Regions from separate parts of the Terrabacter sp. NPDC000476 genome, predicted to be linked through region 2. Evidence: riboswitches for the same ligand, from Rfam matches in the RefSeq annotation. Region 2 holds a riboswitch; each other region holds the start of a gene.
What was found. A riboswitch is a leader RNA that binds a small molecule or an ion and turns the genes downstream of it on or off. The one in region 2 is predicted to bind S-adenosylmethionine.
Positions count from the first base shown of each region.

Region 1: it holds a riboswitch for S-adenosylmethionine, as region 2 does, so the genes downstream of both, metX (homoserine O-acetyltransferase MetX) here and ABT295_RS05355 (aminotransferase class V-fold PLP-dependent enzyme) in region 2, are expected to answer to the same signal.
Region 3: it holds a riboswitch for S-adenosylmethionine, as region 2 does, so the genes downstream of both, ABT295_RS19160 (bifunctional o-acetylhomoserine/o-acetylserine sulfhydrylase) here and ABT295_RS05355 (aminotransferase class V-fold PLP-dependent enzyme) in region 2, are expected to answer to the same signal.

Region 1 covers NZ_JBEPDF010000004.1:333,633-343,260, forward strand. The annotation lists gene ABT295_RS20410 (DUF1232 domain-containing protein) at 1-291, shown strand, start outside; gene ABT295_RS20415 (DUF4192 family protein) at 381-1,937, shown strand; SAM riboswitch class IV at 2,016-2,131, shown strand; gene metX (homoserine O-acetyltransferase MetX) at 2,148-3,413, shown strand; gene ABT295_RS20425 (universal stress protein) at 3,512-3,910, shown strand; gene ABT295_RS20430 (RNA polymerase sigma factor) at 4,279-5,907, shown strand; gene ABT295_RS20435 (helix-turn-helix domain-containing protein) at 6,011-6,598, opposite strand; gene ABT295_RS20440 (cyclase family protein) at 6,642-7,325, opposite strand; gene ABT295_RS20445 (purine-cytosine permease family protein) at 7,415-8,986, shown strand; gene speB (agmatinase) at 9,007-9,628, shown strand, end outside.
Region 2 covers NZ_JBEPDF010000001.1:1,143,179-1,152,806, reverse strand. The annotation lists gene ABT295_RS05375 (dihydrofolate reductase) at 1-414, shown strand, start outside; gene dapA (4-hydroxy-tetrahydrodipicolinate synthase) at 459-1,343, shown strand; gene ABT295_RS05365 (ribonuclease J) at 1,408-3,093, shown strand; gene ABT295_RS05360 (endonuclease/exonuclease/phosphatase family protein) at 3,095-4,063, shown strand; gene ABT295_RS05355 (aminotransferase class V-fold PLP-dependent enzyme) at 5,239-6,621, opposite strand; SAM riboswitch class IV at 6,658-6,783, opposite strand; gene ABT295_RS05350 (FtsK/SpoIIIE family DNA translocase) at 6,982-9,628, shown strand, end outside.
Region 3 covers NZ_JBEPDF010000004.1:58,212-67,839, reverse strand. The annotation lists gene ABT295_RS19185 (CDP-glycerol glycerophosphotransferase family protein) at 1-1,001, opposite strand, end outside; gene ABT295_RS19180 (glycosyltransferase family 2 protein) at 1,067-2,047, opposite strand; gene ABT295_RS19175 (acyl-CoA dehydrogenase family protein) at 2,125-3,291, opposite strand; gene ABT295_RS19170 (HNH endonuclease signature motif containing protein) at 3,370-4,704, opposite strand; gene ABT295_RS19165 (hypothetical protein) at 4,968-5,273, shown strand; SAM riboswitch class IV at 5,733-5,852, shown strand; gene ABT295_RS19160 (bifunctional o-acetylhomoserine/o-acetylserine sulfhydrylase) at 5,952-7,268, shown strand; gene ABT295_RS19155 (LD-carboxypeptidase) at 7,297-8,355, shown strand; gene recQ (DNA helicase RecQ) at 8,393-9,628, shown strand, end outside.

The sequences.
Region 1 (9,628 bases), on a different contig from region 2:
CCCGAGGCCGTGCTGCCGGTCGTCGGCGCGGCCGACGACGCGGTGGTCGTGGCGTGGGCCGTGCGGGCCTTCGTCGAGGAGACCGACCGCTACCTCGCGTGGGAGCGCGGCCAGGGACTGTGGGCGGGCTCGCCCGGCGGCTCCGCTTCGCCGGCCGGCCCCGGCTCGCCCGACGTGGGCCGTGGCCCGTGGGCGCACGGCGGCGCCGGGCTTGCACGGCTTCCAGAGGGGATGCGCCGGGCTGCTACCGACTACGCCATGGAGACGGTGCGCAGGCGCCTCGAGCGCTGAATCCACACCCCCCGCGGGCCGGCCCCCGGTCGTCCACAGGTGGGGGACGGGGTCTGTCGCCGGGGCGACGACGTGGCGAGGCTCGTCGCATGCCCAAGATCTCCCTGGCCGGGCCGGCCGAGCTGCTGACCATCCTTCCCTACCACCTCGGGTTCCAGCCGATCCGGAGCGTCGTGGTCGCCTGCTTCCGCGGGGCCCGGCTCGGCCTCGTCGCCCGGCTCGACCTCGTCGGGCCGGAGCTGGCGCCCCTGGCGACGGCGCGGCTGCTGCCGACGCTCTTGGCCGAGGCTCCCACCGCGGTCGCGCTCGTGGCCTTCGAGGACGACCGCGACGAGGCGCTGCCGTTGCTCGGCGCCCTGGCCGACGGGCTGGACGCCCACGACGTGGGCCTGCGCGAGCGCCTCGTCGTCCGCGACGGACGGTGGTGGGACCTGCACTCCGCACGGTGCCCCGAGCAGGGGTGGCCGGTGCCCGAGCTCGTCGACGTGCCGGCCGTCGCGAGCTACGTCGCGCTGGGGCACGCCGTGCTCCCGGACCGCAGCGAGCTCGCCCGGCTCGTCGAGCCCCTCGCGCGCGACGCCCCGCGGCACGACCTCGCGCGCCGGGCCGTCGAGGACTGGCAGCGCCGCTACGCGAACGCGGGTGGGTGGTCGCGGCGCGGGAGGCCCGGGCGATCGGGGAGGCCCGGGCGGCCGAAGTCCGGCAGGCCGGGTGGCGCGCGGGGGAGCGGTCGGGGGCCCGAGCCGGTCCGGGCCGCCGGTGCGGTCCGGGAGGGAAGCCGGTTCGGGGTGCTGGACGACGACCTCACGCCCCTCGAGTTCCTCGTCGACGACGCGCTCGTGGCGTGGGGTGGCGTGCTGCGGGGCGACATCGTCGGCTACGGCATCGAGCACTGGCTGCCGGCGCTCGTGGGGCCCCTGCGCGACGCCTTCGTGCGCGACGCGGTCATCGCCTGGCTCTGCCCGGGCTCGAGCGTCTTCGGGCCACCGCCGGACGTGCTCGCGCCGGCCCTCGAGCTGTTCCTCGGACCGGGCCTGCGCCTGCGCGGGGCGGCGTCCCCGCAGGACCGGCTGCTCGGTGACGTCGTCGACCTCTCGGGTCCGGCGCGGCGCGCGGACGGCAGTGCCGGCGGTCCCGGAGTCGCCGGTGGCGCCGGTGTGGCCGACGAGCCCGGCGAGTCGGGGGGTGACGACGGGCGTGACGACGGGGGTGACGGCGACGACCTGGCTCACCTCGGCGAGCTGGACGACCTCGACGAGTGCAGCGATCTCGACGAGCTGGACGAGCTGGACGACCTGGACGACCTGGACGACGCCGCTGACCCCGACGCCGACGACCCCGACGCCGACGACCCCGACGACCTCGGCCTCCTCGACGACCTCGCCGGGGACGACTGGGAGGCGTGGGAGGAGGCGACGCTGCCCCACGTGGTGCAGGCGCGGCTCGAGCAGGTGTGCCGGCTCACGCCGGCCGTCCACGCGGCACCGCTGCTGTCCCTCGTCGGCGCGGTGGCGTGGTGGTGCGGCGACGGGGCCCGGGCCCGGGTCGCGGTCGACCGCGCGCTCGAGCTGGAGCCCGGCCACGTGCTGGCCGGTCTGCTGCGGGACGCGCTCGACCGCGGCCTGCGGCCGCACCGCTGCACGTGAGGCGCCCGCGGGACCCGGCGTCCACGACGTGGACCGGAGCCTCGGCCAACGGGCCTGGCTCCCGTAGGATCGTGGGCAGGTCATGAGTACCAGTGACAAGCCCCGGCTCGCTGGTCGGCAACCCTCCCTCGCGGTGGGGTGCCCCGGGTGAGGACCCGGCCGCACCCGTCCCCGGATGCGTGCAAGCGCGAGCGAGCAGGAGCAACCCCGATGACCGTCACCCACCGGCAGCACACGACCCGGCGCCCGACGCCGGCCGCACGCTCGGGCCGGGCGCCGGGCGACGGCGCAGCCCCGGCTCCCGCCGTGTCTTCCGTGCCGCTCGCGCCGCCGTCGCCCGTCGGCCACGGGCCCGGGGCGGCCCAGGACGGCGCCTGGCGCGTCGGCGACCCCGTCGGGCGGCGCCACTTCGTCGAGCTCGGCGAGGTCGAGCTCGAGCGCGGAGGCGTGCTGCCCGACGTGCGCATCGCCTACGAGACGTGGGGGCGGCTCAACGAGGCCGGCGACAACGTCATCCTCGTCGAGCACGCACTGACGGGTGACAGCCACGTGGTCGGTGAGGCCGGCGACGGCCACGCCTCGCCGGGCTGGTGGAACGCCCTCATCGGCGCGGGTCAGCCGGTCGACCCGGACGAGTGGTTCGTCGTCGCGGCGAACGTGCTCGGCGGGTGCCAGGGCAGCACGGGTCCCGCGAGCGAGGCCCCGGACGGCCGACCGTGGGGCAGCCGGTTCCCCTACGTCACCGTGCGCGACCAGGTCGCGGTCGAGCGCGCCCTGCTCGACCGCCTCGGCATCGCCCGGCTGGCCGCCGTGGTCGGCGGGTCGATGGGCGGCATGCGCGCCCTCGAGTGGGCGGTCACGCACCCCGACGACGTCGACCGGTGCGTCGTGCTCGCGTCGACGCCCTACGCCACGGCCGACCAGATCGCCTGGTGCCAGCCCCAGCTGCTCGCGATCCGGAGCGACCCCGACTTCGCCGGCGGCGACTACTACGACACCGACCGCCGCCCGGTCACCGGGCTCGGCCTCGCCCGCCGCATCGCGCACGTCACCTACCGCACCGAGCTCGAGCTCGACGACCGCTTCGGCCGCCGCCCGCAGCTCGGCGAGGACCCCCTGCGGGCGGGGGAGCGCGGTCGCTTCGCCGTCGAGTCCTACCTCGACCACCACGCGGGCAAGCTCTCGCGCCGCTTCGACGCCAACTCCTACGTCGTGCTCACCGAGGCGATGAACTCCCACGACGTCGGGCGTGACCGCGGCGGCCTCGAGGCGGCGCTCGCGCGCGTCGTCGCCGACTGCACGGTCGTCTCCGTCGACACCGACCGGCTCTACCCCCCGCGGCTCTCCGACCAGCTGCACGCAGCGCTGCCGCGTTCCACCCGCGCGCACATCACCTCGGCCTTCGGTCACGACGGCTTCCTCATCGAGGAGGAGCAGGTCGGGCGCATCCTGCGCGAGGCGCTCTCGCGCGGCTGAGGCCGTCCGGAGGCCGTCGCCGGGCGCCCCTCCCACGCCCGGGTTTTCGGGTACGGTTCGACCAGCTGGGTGTTTCCGTCCCAAGGAGGTCCGGGAAAGTGGCCATTGTCGTTGGTTATGTCGCCACCAAAGAAGGTCGTGCGGCGCTCAAGAGAGCAGCGGAGGAATGCGTCCTGCGCGGGAGCAAGCTCGTCGTGATCAGCTCCCACCGGGGCGGCAAGGACTTCGACGCCAACGAGGCCCACCGGTTCGAGACCGAGCTGACGCGCGTGCAGACGCTGCTGGAGGAGAAGGGCCTGGAGCACGAGGTGCGCCAGCTCGTCCGCGGCAACGACCCCGCCGAGGACCTCATCAGCGTGGCCGAGGAGGAGAAGGCCGACTTCATCGTCATCGGCCTGCGCCGCCGCAGCCCCGTCGGCAAGCTCATCCTCGGCTCGAACGCGCAGCGCATCCTGCTCGACGCGAGCTGCCCGGTGCTCGCCGTCAAGGGAGACTGATCCGGCGACGGTCCGGGCCGTGCCTCGCGGGCCCGGAGCGTACCCACTCGCACCCAACCGCACCGGGTCCGACGGGGAGGCGGCCGGGGGTCTGCGGTGCTGACGCGCCGCGCGCGTTTCGGCATCCGTTCGCTCGGAGGCCGTGCGGCGTTTTATAATGTCCGTGTACCGGATCGCACCAGGCGCACCGAGAGCTCGATTCAGGGATCGACTCCAACAGACCACGCTGCCGGCACCACCCCCCATTCTCGCTCGTTGTGATGTCGCATGCCCGGACTCGGGCGACCGTCCGACGAGACCCGCGACGAAAGGCGACTGCATCCGTGCCCAAGGCAACAACCGCTGGAACCCCCAAGACCCTGCCTAAGGTGTTCCAGCACGAGGCGATCATGCAGCTCCTCGTGAAGGGCAGCACCGACGGCAGCATCACCGGCACGGAGATCGCGCGGGCCCAGGCCGAGGCCGACCTCGACCTCAAGCAGATGAAGCCGGTCCTCACGACGCTCGAGGCGCACGACATCGAGATCGTCGTCGACGCTCCGCACTCGAGCACGAAGAAGACCCGCACAGGGACCAAGGGAGGCAGTGTGGCCACCGCACGCAAGACGACCGCCGCGGCGACGAAGGCCGCGTCGCGGACGACGACCGCAGCCACGAAGAGCGCCGCGAAGAAGGCCGCGCCCGCAGCTGCCGACGACGCTGCCGCGGAGAAGCCCGCCGCGCGGGCTGCCGTGAAGAAGGCGACGACGAACGCCGGTGTCGCCAAGGCCGCCGCGAAGCCGGCCACCAAGAAGGCCGCCGCCGCCAAGACGGCGGCGAAGAAGACGGCCAAGAGCGCCGCCGCGGCGGTCGACGGTGCCGACGGTGCCGACGGTGCCGACGAGCCCGGCGACGTCGAGCCCGAGGACGCCCCCGAGGGCGAGCTCGAGGAGGTCGTCGTCGAGCCGGTGGACGTCGACGAGGACGCCGAGGAGGGCGAGGCCCGCCCGGCCGCCGCGGGCAAGACCGAGGAGACGGAGGAGTCCGGCTTCGTCATCCGCGACGACGACGAGGACGACGCCCCGGCCCAGCAGGTCGTCACGGCCGGCGCGACCGCCGACCCCGTCAAGGACTACCTCAAGCAGATCGGCAAGGTCGCCCTCCTCAATGCCGAGCAGGAGGTCGAGCTCGCCAAGCGCATCGAGGCCGGCCTGTTCGCCGAGGAGAAGCTCAACTCGGGCGACAAGATCGAGATGAAGCTGAAGCGCGAGCTGTGGTGGATCGCCCAGGACGGCAAGAAGGCGAAGAACCACCTGCTCGAGGCCAACCTGCGTCTCGTCGTCTCGCTCGCCAAGCGCTACACGGGTCGCGGCATGCTCTTCCTCGACCTCATCCAGGAGGGCAACCTCGGCCTGATCCGTGCGGTCGAGAAGTTCGACTACACCAAGGGCTACAAGTTCTCGACCTACGCGACGTGGTGGATCCGCCAGGCCATCACGCGTGCCATGGCCGACCAGGCACGCACCATCCGCATCCCGGTGCACATGGTCGAGGTCATCAACAAGCTCGCCCGCGTGCAGCGCCAGATGCTCCAGGACCTGGGCCGCGAGCCCACCCCGGAGGAGCTCGCCAAGGAGCTCGACATGACGCCCGAGAAGGTCGTCGAGGTGCAGAAGTACGGCCGCGAGCCGATCTCGCTGCACACCCCGCTCGGCGAGGACGGCGACAGCGAGTTCGGTGACCTCATCGAGGACTCCGAGGCGGTCGTCCCGGCCGACGCCGTGAGCTTCACGCTCCTGCAGGAGCAGCTGCACTCGGTGCTCGACACGCTCTCCGAGCGGGAGGCCGGCGTCGTCTCGATGCGCTTCGGCCTGACCGACGGCCAGCCGAAGACCCTCGACGAGATCGGCAAGGTCTACGGGGTGACGCGCGAGCGCATCCGCCAGATCGAGAGCAAGACGATGAGCAAGCTGCGTCACCCGAGCCGTAGCCAGGTGCTGCGCGACTACCTCGACTGACGTCGCGCCCGCAGACGGATCGCCGCAGGTCAGGTGCCCACCGGGCGCCTGACCTGCGGCGTCTCCGCGCGAGGCGGTGCGGGCCGGCCCCGCTCGGGGCGCCTCAGGCGCTGCCGCTCCACGGCGCCGGGGTCAGCACCCAGACGATCTCCGCGCCCTGCGACGCGCTGGGGTTCTCCCACGTGTGCGGCTCGGTCCCGCGCAGGGTGAGTGCGTCACCGGCGGCGAGCCGCTCGCGCCGGTCGGCGAACACGACGTCGATGGTGCCCGTGAGGACGTAGGCGATCTCGATCTCGCAGTTGATCGTGTAGAGCTCCGGTCCGCCGGTGGCGCCGGGCTCGGCGCTCGTGTGGATGACCTGCACCCGAGGCTGGCCCCGAGGGGTCATCAGGCGTTCGCGGACGCCGGTGCCGCCGAGGTTGATGGCCGGGGCGGAGTCGCCGCGGACGAGCTCGACGTCGGGCGCGCTGAAGAGCGAGCCCGGGTTGATGCTGATCACCTCGCACAGCGTGACGAGCGAGGCGACGCTGAGCGAGGTCTCGTCCCGCTCGACCCGGCTGAGGAAGCCCTTGGTCAGGCCGGCCGCGGTCGCGAGCTGCTCGAGGGTGTAGCCGTGGGCCTTGCGGGCCGCGCGCAGGCGGGCGCCGAGCCGTGCGCCCTCGGTGCTCGGCGAGACGGGTAGCGGTCGCATCGCGCTCCTCTCGGGCTCGGTCGGGTGGGGATCGCGCCCCAGACTAGTTCTCCGCCGAGGGCTCGAGCTGCATCGCCACCGCGCGCACGGGGGCGCCGTCGGCCGCCTCGAGCGCGATCGGGAAGCACGACACCACCGGGTCGGGCCAGTCGACCGACGCGAGGTTGCGGAAGTTCTCGCCGATGACACCGCCGGCCCGCGCGACGAGGTGGTGCACCGGGAAGCCCTCCCCGGGGTGGTCGTCGTCCGGGGTCTCGTCGAGGTTGATGGCGTCGATGCAGAGGGCCCGCACCCCGGTGTCGAGGATGCGGCGCGCGGCGTCGGCGTCGAGGAAGGGGTGCTCGAAGTAGGCCGGGGTGCCGTAGTGGGCGGACCAGCCGGTGCGCAGCAGGACGATCGTCCCCGGCCGCAGGCGCGCCGCGACGGGCTCGACGTGCCGCTCCCACGAGATGCGCCCGCGCGGACCGAGGTCGGTGGCGTCGACGACCACCGCCGGACCGAAGAAGCGCTCGAGGGGCAGCTCGTCGATGCGCGGCGTGGCCCCGTCGAAGTGGTAGGGCGCGTCGACGTGGGTGCCGGTCTGCGAGCCCATCGTCACGGAGAGCAGGTTGAAACCGTCCCGCTCGATGGTCGAGTGCGGGTCGAGGCGGGGCTCGGGGTCCCCGGGGTAGACCACGGTGCCCGGCCCGACGGGGACCGACAGGTCGACGATGCGAGTGATCCTCATGGGCAACAACTATTGCATCTCATGCAACATCATCGCTAGCCTCGAGCCCGTTCACGGCGCACCGACGCGCCTCGGGAGAGGAAGACCTCATGAGCGACCTGCAGCACGACCCCGCACCCGGCGGCGCGTCGCCCGCCGTCCGCCCCCGCGCCACCGAGGTGGAGCAGCACGGCATCGACACCATCCCGGCCGAGCACCGCCACTCGCGCCCGCTCGACCTCTTCAGGATCCAGTTCGGCGGTGCCAACACCTTCGCCACGATCATCCTCGGCACCTTCCCGGTGCTGCTCGGGCTCTCGCTCTGGCAGGCCGTCGCGGCGACCGTCGTCGGCGTCGTCGTCGGGTCGTTGTTCCTCATGCCGATGGGCCTGTTCGGCCCGCTGACGGGGACGAACAACGCCGTGAGCTCCGGTGCGCACTTCGGGGTCCGCGGACGCGTCGTCGGCTCGTTCCTCTCGCTGCTGACCGCGATCGCGTTCTACTCCATCTCCGTGTGGGTCAGCGGGGACGCCGTCGTCGGGGCGCTCGTGCGCCTCACCGGGATCGGGGACTCGGACCTGCTGCGGGGCGTCGTCTACGCGGTCCTCGGTGGCATCGTCATCGTCGTCGTGGTCTACGGCTACGCCTTCATGCTGCTCGTCAACAAGGTCGTCGTCTTCGGCAACACCGCGCTCATCCTGCTCGGGGCGCTCGCCTACACCGGCCAGGTCGACCTCGGCTACGACCCCGGGCCGCAGGCGTACGCCCTCGGCTCCTTCTGGCCGACGTTCGTGCTCTCGGCGCTCATCGTCATGGGCAACCCGATCTCGTTCGGTGCGTTCCTCGGCGACTGGTCCCGCTACATCCCCCGGCGCACGTCGCCGGGCCGCCTCCTCGGCGCCACGTTCGCCGCGCAGCTCATGACGCTCGTGCCGTTCCTCTTCGGTGTGGTCACGGCCACGCTCGTGGCGGGCGACGCCGACTACGTCGTGGCGCTCATCAACCTCTCACCCGCCTGGTACGCCGCGCTGCTCATCGTCGTGGCCTTCCTCGGTGGCCTGTCGACGGGCATCACCTCGCTCTACGGCACCGGCCTCGACTTCTCGTCGGTCTTCCCGCGCCTGTCACGCGTGCAGGCCTCGCTCGTCATCGGCGCCCTCGCCTTCGTCTTCATCCTCGTCGGACGGCTGGCGTTCGACCTCATCGCGAGCGTCAACGCCTTCATCGGGGCGATCGTCATCTGCACGACCCCCTGGATGGTCATCATGACGATCGGCTACGTCGTCCGACGCGGCCACTACAGCGAGACGGACCTGCAGGTGTTCAACCAGGGTCGGCTCGGTGGTGCCTACTGGTTCGACGCCGGCGTGAACTGGCGGGGCATGGCGGCCTGGATCCCCGCTGCGGTCCTCGGCCTGCTCTTCGCCAACTACCCGCCGCTCATCCAGGGGCCGTTCCGCGACGTCGCCGGCGGGATCGACCTCAGCCTCGTCGTCGCCATCGGCGTGGCGGCCGTCGCCTACGTCGTGCTCCTCCACGTCTTCCCCGAGCCGCGCTACGTGTTCGGGCCCGACGGCCCGCGTGGCGTGCCCAGCTCGGACGTCCCGAGGCCGCCGGTCGAGGACGACCACCGGGCGTCGGGGCACCGTGCCGACAAGCGCACCACGGCGGTGCGGTCGTGAGCGACGAAGGAGCACCGCGCGTGCGGACCGATGCATCCGACCTGCCCCGGATCGCCACCGGCGGACGCGTGGGGCAGGTCGACGCGACCGTCGTCCCACGCTTCGCCGGTCCGGCGACCTTCGCGCGGCTGCCCCGCATCGACGAGGTCTCCGACGTCGACGTGGCGGTCGTCGGGGTGCCGTTCGACTCGGGCGTCTCGTACCGTCCCGGAGCCCGGTTCGGTCCGGCCCACGTGCGTGAGTCCTCGCGACTGCTCCGGCCCTACAACCCGGCAGCCGACGTCGAGCCGTTCGCGAGCCAGCAGGTCGTGGACGCCGGCGACATCCCCGTGAACTCCTTCGACATCGAGGCGGCGATCGCCCAGGTCGAGGCCGGCGCGCGGGACCTGCTCGAGCGTGCCGGTCGGCTCGTCACCATCGGCGGCGACCACACCATCGCCCTGCCCCTGCTGCGGGCGGTCGCCGCCAAGCACGGGCCGGTGGCGGTCGTCCACTTCGACGCGCACCTCGACACGTGGGACACCTACTTCGGCGCGGCATACACCCACGGCACCCCGTTCCGCCGGGCCTCGGAGGAGGGGCTCGTCGACCGCAGCGGCTGCCTGCACGTCGGCACGAGGGGACCGCTCTACTCGCGCCAGG
Region 2 (9,628 bases):
GGTCTGGCGATGCCCTGGCACCTGTCCGAGGACCTCAGGTTCTTCAAGCGCACGACCATGGGCCATCCCATGGTCATGGGTCGGCGCACCTTCGACTCGATGGGCGCGCTGCCCGGCCGCCGCAGCGTCGTCGTGACGCGCCAGCGTGACTGGTCCGCGCCCGGCGTCGAGGTCGCGCACTCGCTGGCCGAGGCGCTCGACCTCGTGGCGGGTGCCGAGCAGGTCTTCGTCGTCGGCGGCGGTGAGGTCTACCGCCAGGCGATGGGGTATGCCGCCCGCCTCCTCGTGACGGAGGTCGACCTGTCCCCGGCGGGCTCGGTCACGTTCCCCGACATCGACCCCGCGGTCTGGGTCGAGACGGCACGCGACGAGCAGGACGGCTTCGCGTGGGTCACCTGGGAGCGACGCGCCTGAGCACCCCCACAGCGCTCCCACCCTCGGGCGCTAACCTTGGGCCCATGGCAGCCGCACCCGCGCTCGGACGTGTTCTCTCGGCCATGGTCACGCCCATGCGGCCCGACGGCTCGATCGACCTGGACGCGGCGCAACGCCTGGCCGCGCACCTCGTCGACGCGGGTCACGACGGCCTCGTGGTCTCGGGCACGACCGGGGAGTCGCCGACGACCTCGGCCGAGGAGAAGGACGAGCTGCTGCGCGCCGTCGTCGGCGCGGTCGGCGACCGCTGCGTCGTCGTCGCCGGAGCCGGCAGCAACGACACCGCCAAGAGCGTCGAGTCGGTGCGCCTGGCCGAGAAGGCCGGCGCCGACGCCGTGCTCGCGGTGACCCCGTACTACAACAAGCCCCCGCAGGCCGGGCTCGTCGCGCACTTCACGGCCATCGCCGACGCGAGCGACCTGCCCGTCATGGTCTACGACATCCCGGGGCGCTCGGGCATCGCCATCGCCCGCGAGACCTACCTGCGCATCGCCGAGCACCCGCGGATCGCCGCGGTCAAGGACGCACGCGGGGACCTGTGGTTCGCGAGCGAGATGATGCAGCTGACCGGGCTCGACTGGTACTCCGGCGACGACGCGATGAACCTGCCGCACTACGTCAACGGCGCCGTGGGGTTCGTCGGTGTCACCTCGCAGGTGGCGCCGCAGGCGTACCGCCGGCTCGCCGACGCCGTGCTCGAGGGCCGGTGGGACGACGCCCGTGCCGTCCACCGCGGGCTCGCGCCACTCGTCGACGCCGTCATGAACGTCACGCAGGGCGCGATCATGGCCAAGGCCGGTCTCGCCGTGCAGGGGCTCATCGAGTCGCCCACGGTCCGCCTGCCGCTCGTCGCCGCCGACGACGCGCAGACCGCGCTCGTGCGCGACGCCCTCGAGGCGGTCTCCTGACCACCACGACCTCCGGCCGGCGACCTCGGCGACCCGGCCGCACCACCGAGACGACAGGACACCTGTGAGCCACCCCCACCCCGAGCTGACCGCACCCCCCGCCCTCCCCGACAACGGCTTGCGGGTCGTCGCACTCGGCGGGCTCGGCGAGGTCGGTCGCAACATGGCCGTCCTCGAGACGCAGGGCAAGCTGCTCGTCATCGACTGCGGTGTGCTCTTCCCCGAGGACCACCACCCTGGCGTCGACCTCATCCTCCCGGACTTCAGCTACATCGCCGGCCGCCTCGACGACATCGAGGCCATCGTCCTGACCCACGGCCACGAGGACCACATCGGTGCCGTGCCCTACCTGCTCAAGCTCAAGGGCGACATCCCCATCATCGGCTCGACGCTGACCCTCGCGCTCATCGAGGCCAAGCTCAAGGAGCACCGGATCCGGCCGTACACCATGGCCGTCAGGGAGGGGCAGCGCGAGAAGCTCGGCGCCTTCGACCTCGAGTTCGTGGCCGTGAACCACTCGATCCCGGACGCGCTCGCGGTCTTCGTGCGCACGGAGGCCGGCACGCTGCTGCACACCGGCGACTTCAAGATGGACCAGCTGCCGCTCGACGGGCGGCTGACCGACCTGCGTGCCTTCGCCCGGCTCGGCGAGGAGGGGGTCGACCTCTTCCTCACCGACTCCACGAACGCCGACGTGCCCGGCTTCACGACGCCGGAGCTCGAGATCGCGCCCGCGATCGACAAGGTGTTCCGCCATGCCGAGCGGCGCATCATCGTCGCGTGCTTCAGCAGCCACGTGCACCGCGTGCAGCAGGTGCTCGACGCCGCCGAGAAGGCCGGCCGCAAGGTCGCCATGGTGGGGCGCTCGATGGTGCGCAACATGGGCATCGCGGCCGAGCTCGGCTACCTCCGCGTGCCCGCCGGCATCCTCATCGACATCAAGAAGATCGACAGCCTGCGCGACGACGAGCTGGTGCTCATCTGCACCGGCTCGCAGGGTGAGCCGATGGCCGCCCTGTCGCGGATGGCCAACCGCGAGCACCGCATCGACGTCGGCCCCGGTGACACCGTGCTGCTCGCGAGCAGCCTGATCCCGGGCAACGAGAACGCGGTCTACCGGATCATCAACGGCCTGATGCGCCTCGGCGCCAACGTCGTGCACAAGGGCAACGCCAAGGTGCACGTCTCCGGCCACGCGAGCGCGGGCGAGCTGCTCTACTGCTACAACATCGTCAAGCCCGCCAACGTCCTGCCGGTCCACGGCGAGTGGCGGCACATGTACGCCAACGCCCAGCTCGCGATCCAGTCCGGGGTGCCCGAGGGCAACGTCGTGCTGGCCGAGGACGGCGTGGTCGTCGACCTGGTCGACGGGAAGGCGTCCGTCGTCGGTGTCGTCGAGTGCGGCTACGTCTACGTCGACGGCAGCAGCGTGGGCGGCGCCGACGAGGCGCTGCTCAAGGACCGTCGCATCCTGCGCGACGAGGGCTTCATCACGTGCGTCGTCGTGCTCGACGCAGCCACCGGCAAGATCGCGAGCGGTCCGGAGATCACGGCGCGCGGCTTCGTCGAGGACGAGGAGATCTTCCAGCAGGTGATCCCGAAGGTCGAGCGGGCCATCGAGGAGGCGGTCGCCGGCGGCGTGCGCGACGACCAGCAGCTCCAGCAGGTCATCCGCCGAGCCGTCGGGTCGTGGGTCGGTGGCAAGATCAGGCGCCGTCCGATGATCATCCCGGTCGTCCTGCAGGCGTGAGGTGACCGCTGCCCGCGGGCGACGGGTCGACGTCGCCGTCCTCGTCGTGCTGCTCGCCCTCGTGGCCGTCGGCGCGCTGCGCTGGCTCGACACCACGGCGTACGCCGTCGTCGTGCTGCAGACGGCCGGCCCGTTCGTCGTGGTCGGGCTGCTGCTGCTCGCGGTGGCGACGGCGGTGCTGCGCCGCTGGCGCGTGCTCGTGCCGGTCGTGGCGGCCCTCGCGGTGGGCGGGGGACTCGCGGTGCCCACCTTCCTGGCCAGCTCCTCGCCCAAGGCCGACACCGACGTCACCGTGATGGCCGCGAACCTGTGGGTCGGTCAGGCCAACTCCACCCAGCTCATGGACGCCGTGCGCTACCACGCCGTCGACGTCCTCGTCCTGACCGAGGCGACCCCGGACGCCATCCGCGGGATCGACGACCTCGGCGCGGACTCCTATTTCACGACGCGCAGCGGTGTTGCTCGCGCCGGCACCACGACCGGGACCATGGTGCTCTCGCGCTTCCCGCTCACGGTGAGCAACCGCGGCACCGACCAGAGCGTCGAGGCGACGGCGAGCATCCAGCCCGAGGTCGTCGTGACGACGCCGAAGGGGCCGGTGCGACTCAAGGTGGCCCACCCGACGGCTCCGCTCTCGGGCGAGACCGACGCGTGGAGGGCCGGACTCGCGGCGCTGACGGCCTGGAAGTCGCGCCAGACCGGCTCCGAACCGATCGTCGTCGCGGGCGACCTCAACGCCTCGTTCGGGCACCCGGCCTTCCGCAGTCTGGCCGACGGCCTCGTCGACGCCCAACGGGCCGACGGTCAGGGCTGGGTGCGCACGTGGCCGTTCGCGGGCAACCGACTGCCGCCCTTCGTCCAGCTCGACCACGTGCTGAGCCGCGGGCTCACCGTCGTCTCCGCCGGCCAGGTGGCGATGAACCGCGCCGACCACGCTGCCGTGTGGGCCGCCTACGCCCTTCCGCGCTGAGCGTGCGCTGACCCCGACGCCGAGCACCGGTGGCATCCGGTGGCCGGGGGCGAGGGACCGTGCCGGCGCGAACCTCCTCGCGACTGCCGCCGCCGGCCCCCTCGGTGTCCTCTGCGTTGCGTCGTGTGGTGGCGCACGGGGTGCGGAGGGGCGGTGGGCTCGGGCAGTGGGCTCGGACGGTGGGTTCGGCGTGGCGGGTGCCGGTTGGTGGCTGGGTTCCTCTGCGTTGCGTCGTGTGGTGACGCATGGGGTGCAGAGGGTTGGTGGGCTCGGGTGGTGGGCTCCGGCGGTGGGCTCCTCGTCACGGGGTGCCGGTGGGTGCGCAGGGTCCCTCTGCGTTGCGTCGTGTGGTGACGCATGGGGCGGGCTGTGGGCTTGGCGTGACGGGGTGCCGGTGGGTGGCTGGGTTCCTTTGCGTTGCGTCGTGTGGTCACGCGTCGGTGGCGGGCTAAAGCGGGTGCCGGTGGGTGCTCAGGGTGCGTCGTGTGGTGACCCAGTGCTGACGGCGCGGGGAGAGTGCCCGTGCGCAGGCGGCTGGGTGACCGGTCGCCCTGCGTGCGTCGTGTGGTGACTCAATGCAGAGGGCTTGGGGGATGGTGGCCGGATGCAGCCGTCAAGCGGTGGGTGCTCAGGGTGCGTCGGGTGGTGACGCAGTGCTGACGGCGCGGGGAGATTGCTCGCGTGCAGGCGGCTGGGTGACCGGTCGCCCTGCGTGCGTCGTGTGGTGACGCAATGCAGAGGGCTTGGGGGATGGTGCCCGGATGCAGCCGTCATGCGGTGGGTGCTCAGGGTGCGTCGGGTGGTGACGCAGTGCTGACGGCGCGGGGAGAGTGCTCGCGTGCAGGCGGCTGGGTGACCGGTCGCCCTGCGTGCGTCGGGTGGAGACGCAATGCAGAGGGCTCGGGGAGGGTGCCCGGCTGGAGGCGGTCGCGCGGCGGGTGCTGTGGATGCGTCACGTGGTGACGCAATGCAGAGGGCTTGGGGAGGGTGCCCGCGTGGGACGGTCACGCGACGGGTCCTCGGGGTGCGTCGGGTGGTGACGCAATGCAGAGAGCTCGGGGGAGGGTGCCCGGGTCGGGACGGTCCGGCGACCGGTGCCCTGCGTGCATCGTGTGGCGACGCAACGCAGAGGGGTGGGGCGGCCTCACGCCGCGGGCCACCCCATCCATGCTCGGTCACCAGGGGCGCTGGACCTCGACGTCCCGGGGGTCGGTGCCCTCGATGCTCCACCCGCCGTCGGTGCGGGTCCACGTGGCGTCGGGGCCCTCGTCGACGAGCCGGGAGACGGCCGCGACGAGACGCTCCACGCCCTCGAGCGTGCTGCCGAGACCGATGCTGGCTCGCACGGCCGTGGTGGAGCGCTCGCCCCACGGGTCGTCGAGCAGCTCGTCGACGAGCAGGTGCGCGCAGAACTTCCCGTCGCGCACCCCGATGCCGTGCTCGACCGAGAGCACCTGCGAGACGAGCGAGGAGTCCCAGCCGTCGATCGTGAAGGCGACGACGCCGACGCGGTCGTGCTCGTCTCCGAAGATCGAGAGCAGCTCGACGCCGGGCACCTCCTCGAGGCCGGTCCGCAGGCTCTCCAGGAGCTGCTCCTCGTGCGCCTCGATCGCCTCACGGTGGCGCGTGATCGTCGCGCAGGCCGCCGCGAGCGCGACCGCCCCGATGACGTTCGGGCTGCCGCCCTCGTGCCGCGCCGGGCCGGTGGCCCACGTCGTGCCGTCCTCGGTCACCGATCGGGTCGCGCCGCCGCCGAGCAGGTACGGGTTGCCCGCGTCGAGCCAGTCCGAGCGCCCGGCCAGCACGCCGGCACCGTAGGGCGCGTAGGTCTTGTGGCCCGAGAAGGCCACGTAGTCGGCGTCCCAGGCGTCGAGGTCGATGGTCCGGTGAGCCGACAGCTGCGCGGCGTCAACGGCCACGCGCGCACCGTGCTCGTGCGCCAAGGCGGCGAAGCGCTCGATCGGCCACACCTCGCCGGTCACGTTCGAGGCCGCGGTGAGCACGACGAGGCGGTGTCGCGACGGGTGGTCGACGAGCGCCTCCTCGAGCAGCTGCCGGGCGTCCTCGACCGTCTGGGGGACGGGCAGGCGCACCGTGCGGAAGCGTCCCCAGGGCAGCAGGGTCGAGTGGTGCTCCGTGCCGAAGACGAAGACGGTCGTGCGGCTGGGCAGTGCCTTGGACAGCAGCGCCCACGAGTCGGTCGTCGACCGGGTGAAGATCACCGTGTCGTCCGCCCGGGCGCCGACGAAGGCCGCCACCTCGGCGCGCGCCTGCTCGAACCACGCGCTCGTGACCCGCGACGCGAAGCCGGCGCCGCGGTGCACGGACGAGTAGGTCTGCAGAGCGCGGTCGACCGCCGCCCGCACCGTCTCGAGGGCCGGGGTCGACGCGGCGTGGTCGAGGTTCGCGTAGGCGACCTCACCGTGCAGCGTCGGCACACGAAGGTCCGAGCCGACGACGACCGGCAGACTGCGCGCCTCCGGGACGACGTGCAGCGTGCGCGTGCGCACGACCGGGGCCGTGGCGCCGTCACAGGGGGAGGAGGGGAGAACCGACATGACACTGCTCCTGGGTCCAGGGACCCACCGGTTGCAGGTCCGCGCTTGCCGGCCTCTGCGTCACGAACGCGCAGAGGACGGCCTGGTCGTCACCCGGAGCACCCCACCGCGGAGGAGGGTTGCTGGCCAGCGAGCCGGGGCTTGTCGCTGGCACTCATGACCTGCCGTCGAGGTTAGGGGCCCCGCTCGCGGCCTGTCCACCGTTCGGTCCCGTCGTGTCGAGATCTGAGACGCCCCGTGTGTCGAGAGGCTCATGCCGAGGCCGCCCGAGGGTGCCGGGGGTGCGGACGGCATACGGAATCGGTGGCTGTTGCGCGTGTGACGCGTGAGTTCGAAGGGGCGTTCACGTACGGTGCCAGCATGGCGACACGTCCGTCCGGCACCCAACGACCCAGCAGCGCGACCACCTCGCGCGCCAAGGGTTCCTCGAGCGGCGCCTCGTCCCGCCCTCCGGCAGCGCGCTCGACGCGGCCGGCGCAGCGCAAGCCGGCGGCCCGCAAGCCGGCCCCGAAGACGGCGAAGACGCGTGGGGGCGGCTTGCCCTTCCCGCTCGGTGCCGTGCGCAACACATGGATGGGCGTCTCGCACCTCGCCGGCGGCGCGGTGCGCCGGGTCGGCCACAGCGCGGCCGAGCTCGAGCCCGAGCACCGCCGCGACGGCCTGGGCTTCGCCCTGCTCGCCCTCGCCGTCGTCGTCGCCGCCCGCGAGTGGTGGGGCGTCTCAGGCACCTTCGGCCAGGTCGTGCACGCCGTCTTCGCCGGCACCTTCGGCCGCGTCGCCTACGCCGTGCCGCTCGTGCTGCTCGCCCTCGGGCTGCGCATGCTGCGCGCACCCCAGGACGAGGCGGCCACGAACCGCGTCGTCGTTGGCACCATCGCCCTGACCTTCGCCGCGTGCGGGCTGGCGCACCTCGCCGACGGCATCCCCAACCCGCCGGACGGCGCCGACGGCATGCGCGCTGCCGGCGGCATCCTCGGCTTCCTCGCCTCGAGCCCGCTGGCGGCGGCCGTGTCGACCTACGGCGCGCTCGCCCTGCTCGTGCTGCTCGGCCTCTTCGGGCTGCTCGTCATCACGGCGACGCCCGTCAACATGATCCCCGAGCGGATGCGCCAGCTGCGTGCCCTCGTCATCCACCGCGAGGGCGACGACGAGGCCGACGAGCTCGACGCCCCGGCAGCCGCCGTGAAGCGGGCCCGTCGCAAGCCCGTCGACCTCGCCGAGCGCGACGGCGACGAGGCGTTCCGCCAGGCCGCGCAAAAGGCCAGCGAGGACTCGGGCAAGCCGCGACCGGGCGAGAAGCGGGCCACGCCGGCCGGCGTGCTCGCGCCCCGACCGGGCGGCCAGAAGCGCGGCGACACGTCCGCCGAGCGCGTCATCGACGCCACGGACCCGAAGACCCTCGGCGCCCCCGACACCGGCAAGGTCGGCCCGAAGGCCGAGCTCATCCCGCCGCCCATGTCGGAGCTGCCGGCCCGCGTCGAGCAGCTCAGCCTCGGCGGCGACATCACCTACCGCCTGCCCGACGCGGCCATGCTGACGCCCGGCGCCCCTCACAAGACGCGCAGCGAGACGAACGACCGCGTCGTCGAGTCGCTGACAGGCGTCTTCGACCAGTTCGACATCGACGCAGCCGTCACCGGCTTCACGCGCGGCCCGACGGTCACGCGCTACGAGGTCGAGCTCGGCTCGGGCACCAAGGTCGAGCGCGTCACCGCCCTGTCGAAGAACATCGCGTACGCCGTGGCCTCGGCCGACGTGCGCATCCTCAGCCCCATCCCGGGCAAGTCGGCCATCGGCATCGAGATCCCGAACCTCGACCGCGAGAACGTCGCGCTCGGCGACGTGCTGCGCAGCCACACGGCCCGCAGCAACGAGCACCCCATGGTCATGGGCGTCGGCAAGGACGTCGAGGGCGCCTACGTCATCGCCAACCTCGCGAAGATGCCCCACCTGCTCGTCGCGGGCGCCACCGGCTCCGGCAAGTCGAGCTTCGTCAACTCGATGATCACCTCGATCCTCATGCGCTCGACGCCGGAGGAGGTGCGCCTCATCCTCGTCGACCCGAAGCGCGTCGAGCTGACGGCCTACGAAGGCATCCCGCACCTCATCACGCCGATCATCACGAACCCCAAGAAGGCCGCCGAGGCGCTCGCCTGGGTCGTCAAGGAGATGGACCAGCGCTACGACGACCTCGCGGCGTTCGGCTTCAAGCACGTCGACGACTTCAACAAGGCGGTGCGGGCCGGCAAGGTGAAGCCGCTGCCGGGCTCGCAGCGGCAGCTGACGACCTACCCCTACCTGCTCGTCGTCGTCGACGAGCTCGCCGACCTCATGATGGTCGCCCCGCGCGACGTCGAGGAGTCGGTCGTGCGCATCACCCAGCTGGCCCGCGCGGCCGGCATCCACCTGGTGCTCGCGACCCAGCGACCCTCGGTCGACGTCGTCACCGGCCTCATCAAGGCCAACGTGCCCTCGCGCATGGCGTTCGCCACCTCCTCGCTCGCCGACAGCCGCGTCGTGCTCGACCAGCCGGGTGCGGAGAAGCTCATCGGCCAGGGTGACGCGCTCTTCCTCCCGATGGGCGCGAGCAAGCCGATGCGAGTCCAGGGCGCCTGGGTCAACGAGTCGGAGATCCACGAGGTCGTCAAGTTCGTCACCGACCAGCTGAAGCCGAACTACGTCGAGGACGTCACCGTCGCGGCACCGAAGAAGCAGATCGACGACGACATCGGCGACGACCTCGACGTGCTGCTCCAGGCCACCGAGCTCGTCGTCACGACGCAGTTCGGCTCGACCTCGATGCTCCAGCGCAAGCTGCGCGTCGGGTTCGCCAAGGCCGGCCGGCTCATGGACCTGCTCGAGTCGCGTGGGGTCGTCGGCCCCAGCGAGGGCTCCAAGGCACGCGACGTGCTCGTGCGCCCCGACGACCTCGAGCAGACGCTCGCGCTCCTGCGGGGGGACGACGTGCCGCACCCGAACGAGCCCGTCGACCTCGACGACGTCGTGG
Region 3 (9,628 bases), on a different contig from region 2:
TCGGCGCGGGGGTCGGCCGGCTGGGTCAGCACGAGGGGCTTACCCGTGGCCAGCCAGTCGAGCGCCACGGCGGAGACGTCGGTGATGCACGTGTCGAGGCGGGCCAGGTGCCAGCCGAACGACGTGTCGACGTCGACGAGGTGCGCCGCGGTCGGGTCCGCGTGGTTCGCCTCCGCGACGAGCCGGGCGAGGTGCGTCGACGCGACGCCGTATGCCGGGTCGAAGGCTCCCGAGCGGGGGTGCGGCCGGTAGACGACGCGGAAGCGGGGGTCGGCGAGCAGGCCGGTCAGCAGCGCGGCGCCGTGGCTGGCGATGGAGCCGTAGGCCATGCTCGCCCGGTCGCCCTCCCACGTCGGCGCGTAGAGCACGGTGGTGCGGCCGTCGTCGGGCAGCGCGGGCGCCGGGTAGGTGGCGTCGGTCTGGGGACGGCCGATCTCGACGGTGCGCCGGGCGACGTCGAACTCGACGAGGGCGCCCTCGAGGCGGGCCGCGGCCGCCGGGCCGGCGATGAAGACCCGGTCGTAGGCCTTGAGCTGGTTGCTCGCCATGTACGACTTGTCGCTCTCGCCGTGGCTGACGAAGACGTGGGCCGGGCGGGCGAAGCGCATCATCTGGAAGTTGCGCAGGTTCTGGTTGACGTAGAGCACGAGACCGATGTCGTGGTGCTCCATGAACGACTCGACGTCGGTGATCCGCGGGGCGTGCAGCACCGGGAGTGGGCACTCGTCGAGCAGCACGTTCGTCGTCTCGGGCATCCGGGAGAGCACGACGACGGGCTGCGTGCGGGCCAGTTCCTGCAGGGGCGCGTACCACTGCCGGATCTGGTAGAGGTTGACCGGGTCGTCGGAGAAGTAGACGGCGCAGCGGAAGCGGGTGTCGTCGCCGCCGGTGGGCCGGCCGGGGACGGCGTGCTCGAGGCGTCCGGCCAGCTCGCGCTTGGCCAGCTGGCGCCGGACGGTGTTCCGGACGAGCTGGACCGCCAGCTTCGCGTTGTCGAGCAAGGTCGTGCCTTCCGTACGTTCGGTCGTTCGGGTGTTCGGGTGAGCTGCGTGTGGTCGCGGCGCGGTCAGCGCTGGAGCCGGCTCGGGCTGGTGAGGAACCCGACGCCCCAGGACCAGTGCATCGTGGCGAGCACGAGCGGGGTGGCGGCCCGGGTGGCGGGTGACTCGCCACGGCTGATGGCCAGGCCGCCCGCGGTCACCCCGGCGGCATACGCGGCCGGAACCGCCCAGGCGGGGTGCCAGAAGAAGCCGATCACCGCGGCGGCCGTCGTCACGCCCACCATCGTGGGCGGCGCGAGGTAGCGCGGGTTGATGGTGCCCTCGTGGTGGCGCGCGACGACCCGGCGCCAGCGGCCGTAGTGGAAGTACTGCCGGGCCAGCGCCTTGACGGAGGCGCGGGGGCGGTAGGTCACCTTGAGCGCGGGCGTGAACCACACGGTGCCGCCGGTCTCGCGGATGCGGTGGTTCATCTCCCAGTCCTGGGCCCGGGCGAAGTGCGGGTCGTAGCCACCGACCCGCTCGAGGGCGGCGCGCCGGAAGACGCCGAGGTAGACGGTGTCGGCCTCCCCCGCCTCGCCGCCCGTGTGGAAGCGTGCCGACCCGACGCCGAGGGGGCTGCGCATGGCGCACGCCACGGCGCGCTCGAAGTCGGTCGTGCCGCGAGCGTCCATGATGCCGCCGACGTTGTCGGCACCCACGCGGAGCAGCTCCTCGACCGCGACGCTGATGTAGTCGTCGGGGATCTCCGCGTGGCCGTCGACACGGACGATGACCTCGCCGGTCGCGGCCCCGATCGCCGCGTTGAGCCCGTCGGGCGTGCGACCCGACGGGTTCGGCACGAGGCGCACGCGCGGGTCTGCGGCGGCGACGGTGGCCGCCACCTCGTCGGTCCGGTCGGTCGACGGGCCGAGCGCGAGGACGACCTCGAGCGGACCGCTGTAGTCCTGCGCGAGGATCATCGCCACCGCGTCACGCAGGTGCCGCTCCTCGTTCAGCAGGGGCATGATGACGCTGACCGCCGGCCGGGGGTCAGGGGTCGGGTCCACTCTGGGGTCCTGTCGTGGGGTGCGGGGTTGGCGAAGCGGCGCCAGCCTACTTGAGGGGTCGGCGGCGGGCCCCGACGTCAGCCCTTGAGCAGCTGGCGCGCCATGACGATGCGCTGGACCTGGTTGGTGCCCTCGTAGATCTGGGTGATCTTCGCGTCGCGCATCATCCGCTCGAGCGGGAAGTCGCGGGTGTAGCCGGCGCCGCCCAGCAGCTGCACGGCATCCGTCGTGATCTTCATGGCGGCGTCGGAGGCGAAGCACTTGGCCGCCGCACCGAAGAACGCGAGGTCCTTGTCGCCGCGCTCGGACTTGGCGGCCGCGACGTAGACCATCTGGCGGGCGGCCTCGAGCTCCATGGCCATGTCGGCGAGCATGAACTGCAGGCCCTGGAAGTCGGCGATGCGCTTGCCGAACTGCTTGCGCTCCTTGACGTAGGCCACGGCCTGGTCGAGCGCGCCCTGGGCGATCCCGACGGCCTGCGCGCCGATGGTGACGCGGGTGTGGTCGAGGGTGCGCAGGGCGATCTTGAGCCCGTCGCCGACCTGGCCGACGACCCGGTCACCCGGGATGCGTACGTTGTCGAAGTGCAGCTCGCGGGTCGGGCTGCCCTTGATGCCGAGCTTGCGCTCCTTCTCGCCGAAGGTGAAGCCCTCGTCGGACTTCTCGAGGACGAAGGCCGTGACGTTGCCGCCGCGTGGACCGTCGGGGTCGGTCACGGCGAGCACGGTGTAGTACTCGGAGACGCCGGCGTTGGTGATCCAGGACTTCTGGCCGGAGATGACCCAGTCGTCGCCGTCCCGGCGCGCGCGGCACCGCATCGAGGCGGTGTCGGAGCCGGCCTCGCGCTCGGAGAGGCCGTAGGAGAACGTCGTCTCGCCCTTGGCCAGGGGCGGGAGGTAGCGCGCCTTCACGGCGTCGTCACCGTCGAGGATGATCGGGAGCGAGCCGAGCTTGTTCACGGCGGGGATGAGCGAGGCGGACGCGTCGACCCGGGCGACCTCCTCGATGACGATGCACGTGGCGAGCGCGTCGGCGCCCACCCCGTCGTACTCCTCGGGCACGTGGGGGGCGAAGAAGTCCGAGGCGACGAGGGCGTCGTGCGCCTCCTGCGGGTAGCGCGCCTCCTCGTCGACGGCGGCCGCGTAGGGCGCGATCTTGTCCTCGGCGACCGCTCGGACGGCCTCCCTCAGGGCCTCGTGGTCCTCGCTGGTCCGGAACAGGTCGAAGTCGGCATTCGTGCTCACGGACGACGATCCTACTCGCGAGTTCGGTTTACTAGGACGTCCTCGTGATCGACGCCACGTGCCGGGTCCGGGCCCTGCTCAGAAGGGCGGCGCGACCGACGGCGGCGGGCTGGTGGGTGGGCCCGGCGGCGGGCTGGTCGGCGAGCCCGGCGGCGGGATGGATGATGGGCCCGGCGGCGGGGTGGGCGACGGCGTCTGCACGCCCGCGCGCCAGTTCTTGGGTCGCGTCAGGTAGGTGCGGCCGGTGAGCGTGGTCCACTCGACGGTGCCGGACTCGCCGTCGGCCGCTGGGCGCGTGGTCCAGACCCCGGCGGTCTTGAGGTTGTGGTGGTGGCGGTGCTTGCTGACGAGGTTGCCGATCGCGGTGGGTCCCGCGGGGTACGGCGTCTCGTGGTCGATGTCGCACCGGTCGGCGAGCACCTCGCAGCCTGGGGCGCGGCAGGTGCCGTCGACGGCCCGCACGTGGGCGACCATGGCCGGGGTCGGCCGGTAGCCGGCCGTCGGCCGGGCGAGCGCCTCGCCGGTGCGGACGTCGACGGGCAGCGTGTGCCAGACCGACCCGGGCCTCGTCATGACGGCACGCGCGTGCTCGGCCGTGACCCACCCGTGCCCGGGCAGCTCGCACGGCGCGTCGGACAGCCCGACGGCCACCTCGAACGGCACCACGATCCACGCACGCGCCGGTGCCTCGCCGGTCCGTCGCTCCGGTTCGACGACGTCCGCGGAGCTCGGCGGGCCCTCGCAGACCGACCCCGCCCGCGGATCAGGATCAAAATCAGGATCAGGATCAGGATCAGGATGCGGATCGTTCATGCGCACCCGTCCACTCGCGCCTTCGGAGAAGCCCGGCTCGCGATCCGGCTCGTGGCGAGAGGGACCCGCACGCCCGGCGGGTCCGTGTCGGGCGGTACCCGGCACCTCGTTCGACCCTCGACGGCCGGAGCCCCGCGAACCAAATGCCTGCTGACGGGCGGGACCGGTGCCCGCGTCCTGCGCGTGGCGAGTGGGTCCCTCACCCTCGTCGACCCTGCCAGCCGCACCACGGCTGGGGCGGGCGGCGGCCCCAGCGAGGCTGAGGTGCCCGCGCAGGAGGGCGTCGGCCATCAGGTCGCAGCGCAGCTGGTCGAGCGTTCGCGGGTCCCCGGCGGCCCGCAGGGCGCGGGCGGCCGTGTCGAGCCGGTCGAGGATCGCCGCGATCGTCGCGGCGTCGGTCGTCATCGTCAGGCACCCCATGCCGTCCTCGATCATCCGGCCGTACACGCCGCGGCGCGTCCGGGCCCGGCTGCGCCGCTCGGCCGCACCACGCTCGTCGACCGCGGCGATGGCTCGCCGCAGGCGCGATGTGAAGGCGCGCTGTGAGAGCGGCAGTCCGTCGCGCGTCGGCGCCAGCACCGACTCCTCGACGGTCGCCACGTCGGCATCCGACAGGCAGGCGGTCTCCGAGACGACCTGCAGAGCGCGCTGCAGGGTGATCGCCCCGTCGCGAAGGGCTCGCAGGACCAGGCGGTGGCGCCGCGGGGACGTCGCCAGGGCCAGCCGGCGTGCCACCTCGCCCGGGCCCACCCCGGTCGCGAGCGCGCGATCTCCTCGCCGACGACGCGGTCGGTCGACACCGCCCCCGCGAGTCGTGACGGCGCGCCGGCCGGCAACGCCTCGATCTGCTGCGCCTCGATGCTGTGCAGGGCTCCGTACGCAGCGAGCAGGTCGGCCTCGACGCGCGCCTTGGCCCGCTCGAGCGCCTCGATCTCGGCGAGCACGTCCTCACCCGCCCTCGCCAGGGCGTCGAGACGCTCGGCCGAGCGCAGCCGCTCGGCTCGAGCTGCCGCGTCGGCGTCGGCGTCGTCGCCCGGCCGCGCGTCCGGTCCGGTGGCCCACGCGGGGCGAGCGTCAGCGCTCGAACCTGCTGGCGCTACCGCGTCCGCCGTCGCGGTCGCCCACGCCGTCGCCCCCGCGCGGGCTCCCGCGTCAGCTCCGGCGAGTGACGCTTCCGGCTCCTCGGCGCTCGACGCGAGGCCTACGTCCATGCGCGACCCCGTGCATGGACCTGCATCGGGGCGGATGCGCGCCTTTGCGCCGGACCGGACGTGCGACTTCGTGCTGGTCCGGGCTGCTCCCCCGTCGCCCGGTTCGTTCGACCCGCCCACGTCGGCCGGAACGGCGCGGCCGCTGCCGGCGGAGCCGGGAGCGATGCGCCACAGCCTCAGGCCGAAGGCGCCGAGGACGGCCGGTCGTCCCGCGTCGCTCGATGACGTCGTCAGATACGGCACGAGCCCCTCCTCTCCACCGGCGTCGACGGCGCCTCCCCCGGCCTCCGTCGAGCTCCTCCCTTGCCCAATTAGAACAGGTGTTCGAACACTCCGTCAAACCCTCGAGTCATGCGCGCGTCCACGATGAGGACACCGCCTCCCGACAGGTGGACACGAGTTCGTACACTCACGGCAGGTCATGAGCGCCAGCGCCAAGCCCCGGCTCGCTGGCCGGCAACCCTCCAACCGCGGTGGGGTGCCCCGGGTGAAGACCTGGCCCGTCGACGCCACCCGGCGCTCGGGCAAGCGCGGAGAGCTCCTCTCCCGCACCGATCCGTCGGTGCGACGGGCCCGGATCGTCACGAATGACGGGGCCCCGGTCATCGACACGACCCAGGAAGAGCAGGACGACCGATGACCGAGCCCCACTGGTCCTTCGAGACCAAGCAGATCCACGCCGGACAGAGCGCCGACACCGCGACGGGTGCGCGTGCCCTCCCGATCTACCAGACGACGAGCTACGTCTTCAACGACACCGACCACGCGGCGAACCTGTTCGGGCTCAAGGAGTTCGGCAACATCTACACGCGCCTGATGAACCCGACGACCGACGTCGTCGAGCAGCGCATCGCGGCGCTCGAGGGCGGCGTCGGTGCGCTCCTCGTCGCCTCGGGCCAGGCCGCCGAGACCCTCGCGGTGCTCAACATCGCCGAGGCCGGCGACCACGTCGTGGCCTCGCCGAGCCTCTACGGCGGCACCTACAACCTCTTCAAGCACACCCTGCCGAAGTTCGGCATCGAGGTCGGCTTCGTCGAGGACCCCACCTCGATCGAGTCGTGGCGCGCCGCGATCCGGCCGAACACCAAGCTGCTCTTCGGCGAGACCATCGCGAACCCGAAGAGCGAGATCCTCGACATCGAGGCGGTGGCGGCCGTCGCCCACGAGCACGGCGTGCCCCTCGTCGTCGACAACACCGTCGCGACGCCCTACCTCATCCGACCCATCGAGTGGGGCGCCGACGTCGTCGTGCACTCGGCCACGAAGTACCTCGGCGGCCACGGCACGTCGATCGCCGGCGTCATCGTCGACTCGGGCAACTTCGACTTCGCCGCCGACCCGGAGAAGTTCCCGAACTACAACACCCCCGAGGAGAGCTACCACGGCCTCGTCTTCGCCCGGGACCTCGGCGTCGGCAGCCCCCTCGGCGCCAACCTCGCCTTCATCCTCAAGGCGCGCGTGCAGCTGCTGCGCGACCTCGGTCCCGCGGCGTCGCCGTTCAACGCCTTCCTCATCGCCCAGGGCCTCGAGACCCTGTCGTTGCGCATCGAGCGGCACATCGCGAACGCGCACCAGGTCGCCGCGTTCCTCCAGGGCCACGACCAGGTGGAGCGTGTCGTGTGGGCGTCCTTGCCCGACAGTCCTTCCCACGCTCTCGCGGAGAAGTACACCCCCCGTGGCGCGGGTGCCGTGCTGTCCTTCGAGATCGCGGGCGGGCTCGAGGCGGGCAAGAAGTTCGTCGAGGCGCTGACGCTGCACAGCCACGTCGCGAACATCGGCGACGTGCGCTCGCTCGTCATCCACCCGGCCTCGACGACGCACTCGCAGGGCCCCGACGCGGACCGCCTCGCCGCGGGCGTCACGCCGGGCCTCGTGCGCCTCTCGGTCGGCATCGAGCACATCGACGACATCCTCGCCGACCTCGAGCAGGGTTTCACCGCCGCCAAGGTGTGACCCCGAAACGGGGGTGAGACGGATCGGCATGGCTGGCACGATGGCGGCCATGCCGATCCGCTACCCCGCCCCGCTCCGTCCCGGCGACCGCATCGGCGTCACGTCGCCGAGCTCGGGCGTCGGCGACGCCCTCTGGGGTCGGTTCACGTATGCCGTCACGTGCCTGCGCGACCGCGGCTTCGAGGTCGTGGTCGGCGAGCTCAACCACGCGCCCTCCCACGTCAGCGGACCGCGCGAGGCGCGCGCCGCCGAGCTCATGGCGATGCTGCTCGACCCCACCATCCGCGCGGTCGTGCCGCCGTGGGGCGGCGAGACCGGCATCGACCTGCTCGACCTGCTCGACCTCGACGCCGTCGCGGCGGCCGAGCCCACCTGGTGCGTCGGCTTCTCCGACACCTCGACGTGGCTGACCCCCCTCACCCTGACGACGGGCATCGCGACGATCCACGGGCAGAACCTCATGGACACCCCGTATGCCGTGCCCGACGGCATCCGTCACTGGGTCGACGTCGCGAGCGCACCGGCGGGCAGCGAGCTGCAGCAGCACTCCCCCGGCCGCCACCGCACCGGCGGCTGGGACGACTACGCCGACCACCCCACGGTCTCGCAGATGAGGCTGGACGGGCAGGGCACCTGGACGCGCATCGACCCCGGCCACGAGGACGAGCCGGTCACCTTCTCCGGACGCCTCGTCGCGGGCTGCGTCGAGACGGTCAGCTTCCTCGCCGGCGGGCGCTTCGCCGAACTCGGCGCGTTCGCCCGGACGCACGCCCGCCAGGGGACCGTGATGCTCCTCGACATCGCGGAGTGGAACTCATACGACATCTGCCGAGCCCTGCACGCGATGCGCCTGCGCGGCTGGTTCGACTGCGCCACAGGCATTCTCGTCTCGCGGACGTCTGCTCCCGAGCCGGGCGGCTTCACCCAGCACGCGGCCGTCGTCGACGCGCTGGGCATGCTCGGCATCCCGATCGTCGCCGACGTCGAGTGCGGCCACGTGCAGCCGTTCCTCGCGCTGGTGCAGGGAGCGACGACGACCGTCGTGCACGACGGCGACACCCACACGCTCACCCAGCGACTCGACTGACGGACCCGGCCGCGACGACGGGTACGCTCGCCGGGTCATGGAGAAGCACGAGTACGAGCACGAGTCCACCGCCGGCGGCGCCAGGCGCGTGCTGCACGACGTCTTCGGCTTCACCGCGTTCCGCGGAGCTCAGCAGGAGATCGTCGACCGGCTCGTGTCGGGCCACGACTCGGTCGTGCTCATGCCCACGGGTGGCGGCAAGTCGCTGTGCTACCAGCTCCCCGCGCTCGTGCGGCCCGGCGTCGGCATCGTCGTCTCGCCCCTCATCGCCCTCATGCACGACCAGGTCGAGGCGCTGCGGCTGCTCGGGGTGCGCGCGGCCTTCTGGAACTCCACGTCGTCGACCGAGGAGTCGGACGCCGTGCGCGGGGCCGTGCGCGACGGCAGCCTCGACCTGCTCTACGTCGCCCCCGAGCGACTGCTCATGCCCTCGTTCCAGCGCCTGCTCGACGACGCGGCCGCCGGGGCCGGCATCGCGTTGTTCGCCATCGACGAGGCGCACTGCGTGTCGCAGTGGGGCCACGACTTCCGGCCGGAGTACCTCCGCATCGCCGAGGTCACCGCGCGGTTCCCCGGGGTGCCGCGCATCGCGCTCACCGCCACCGCCGACGCGCTGACCCGCCGCGAGATCCACGAGCGTCTCGGCCTCGAGGGCGCGGCCGAGTTCGTGTCGAGCTTCGACCGGCCGAACATCCGCTACCTCGTCGAGGAGAAGACCGACGCGCGTGCGCAGCTGCTGCGCTTCCTCGAGGAGGGCAACGACGGCGCCAGCTTCCGCGGCTCGGCCGGCATCGTCTACTGCCAGTCGCGCAAGCGCACCGACGAGATCTCGACCTTCCTGTGCCAGAAGGGTTTCGACGCGATCTCCTACCACGCCGGCCTGCCCGGCGACGCGAGGTCGGCCGCCCAGCAGCGGTTCCGGCGCGACGAGGGCGTCATCGTCGTGGCCACCATCGCCTTCGGGATGGGCATCGACAAGCCCGACGTGCGCTTCGTCGCCCACGTGGACCTCCCCAAGAGCCTCGAGGGCTACTACCAGGAGACCGGCCGGGCCGGCCGCGACGGCGAGCCGGCGATCGCGTGGATGGCGTACGGCCTGGCCGACGTCGTGCAGCAGCGCTCGTTCATCCGGCAGTCGAACGGCAGCCCCGAGCACCAGCGCGTCGACTCGATGAAGCTCGACGCGATGCTCGGCTACGCCGAGGCCGCCACCTGCCGCAGGCGACTGCTGCTCGCCTACTTCGACGAGGAGTCGGGCCCCTGCGGCAACTGC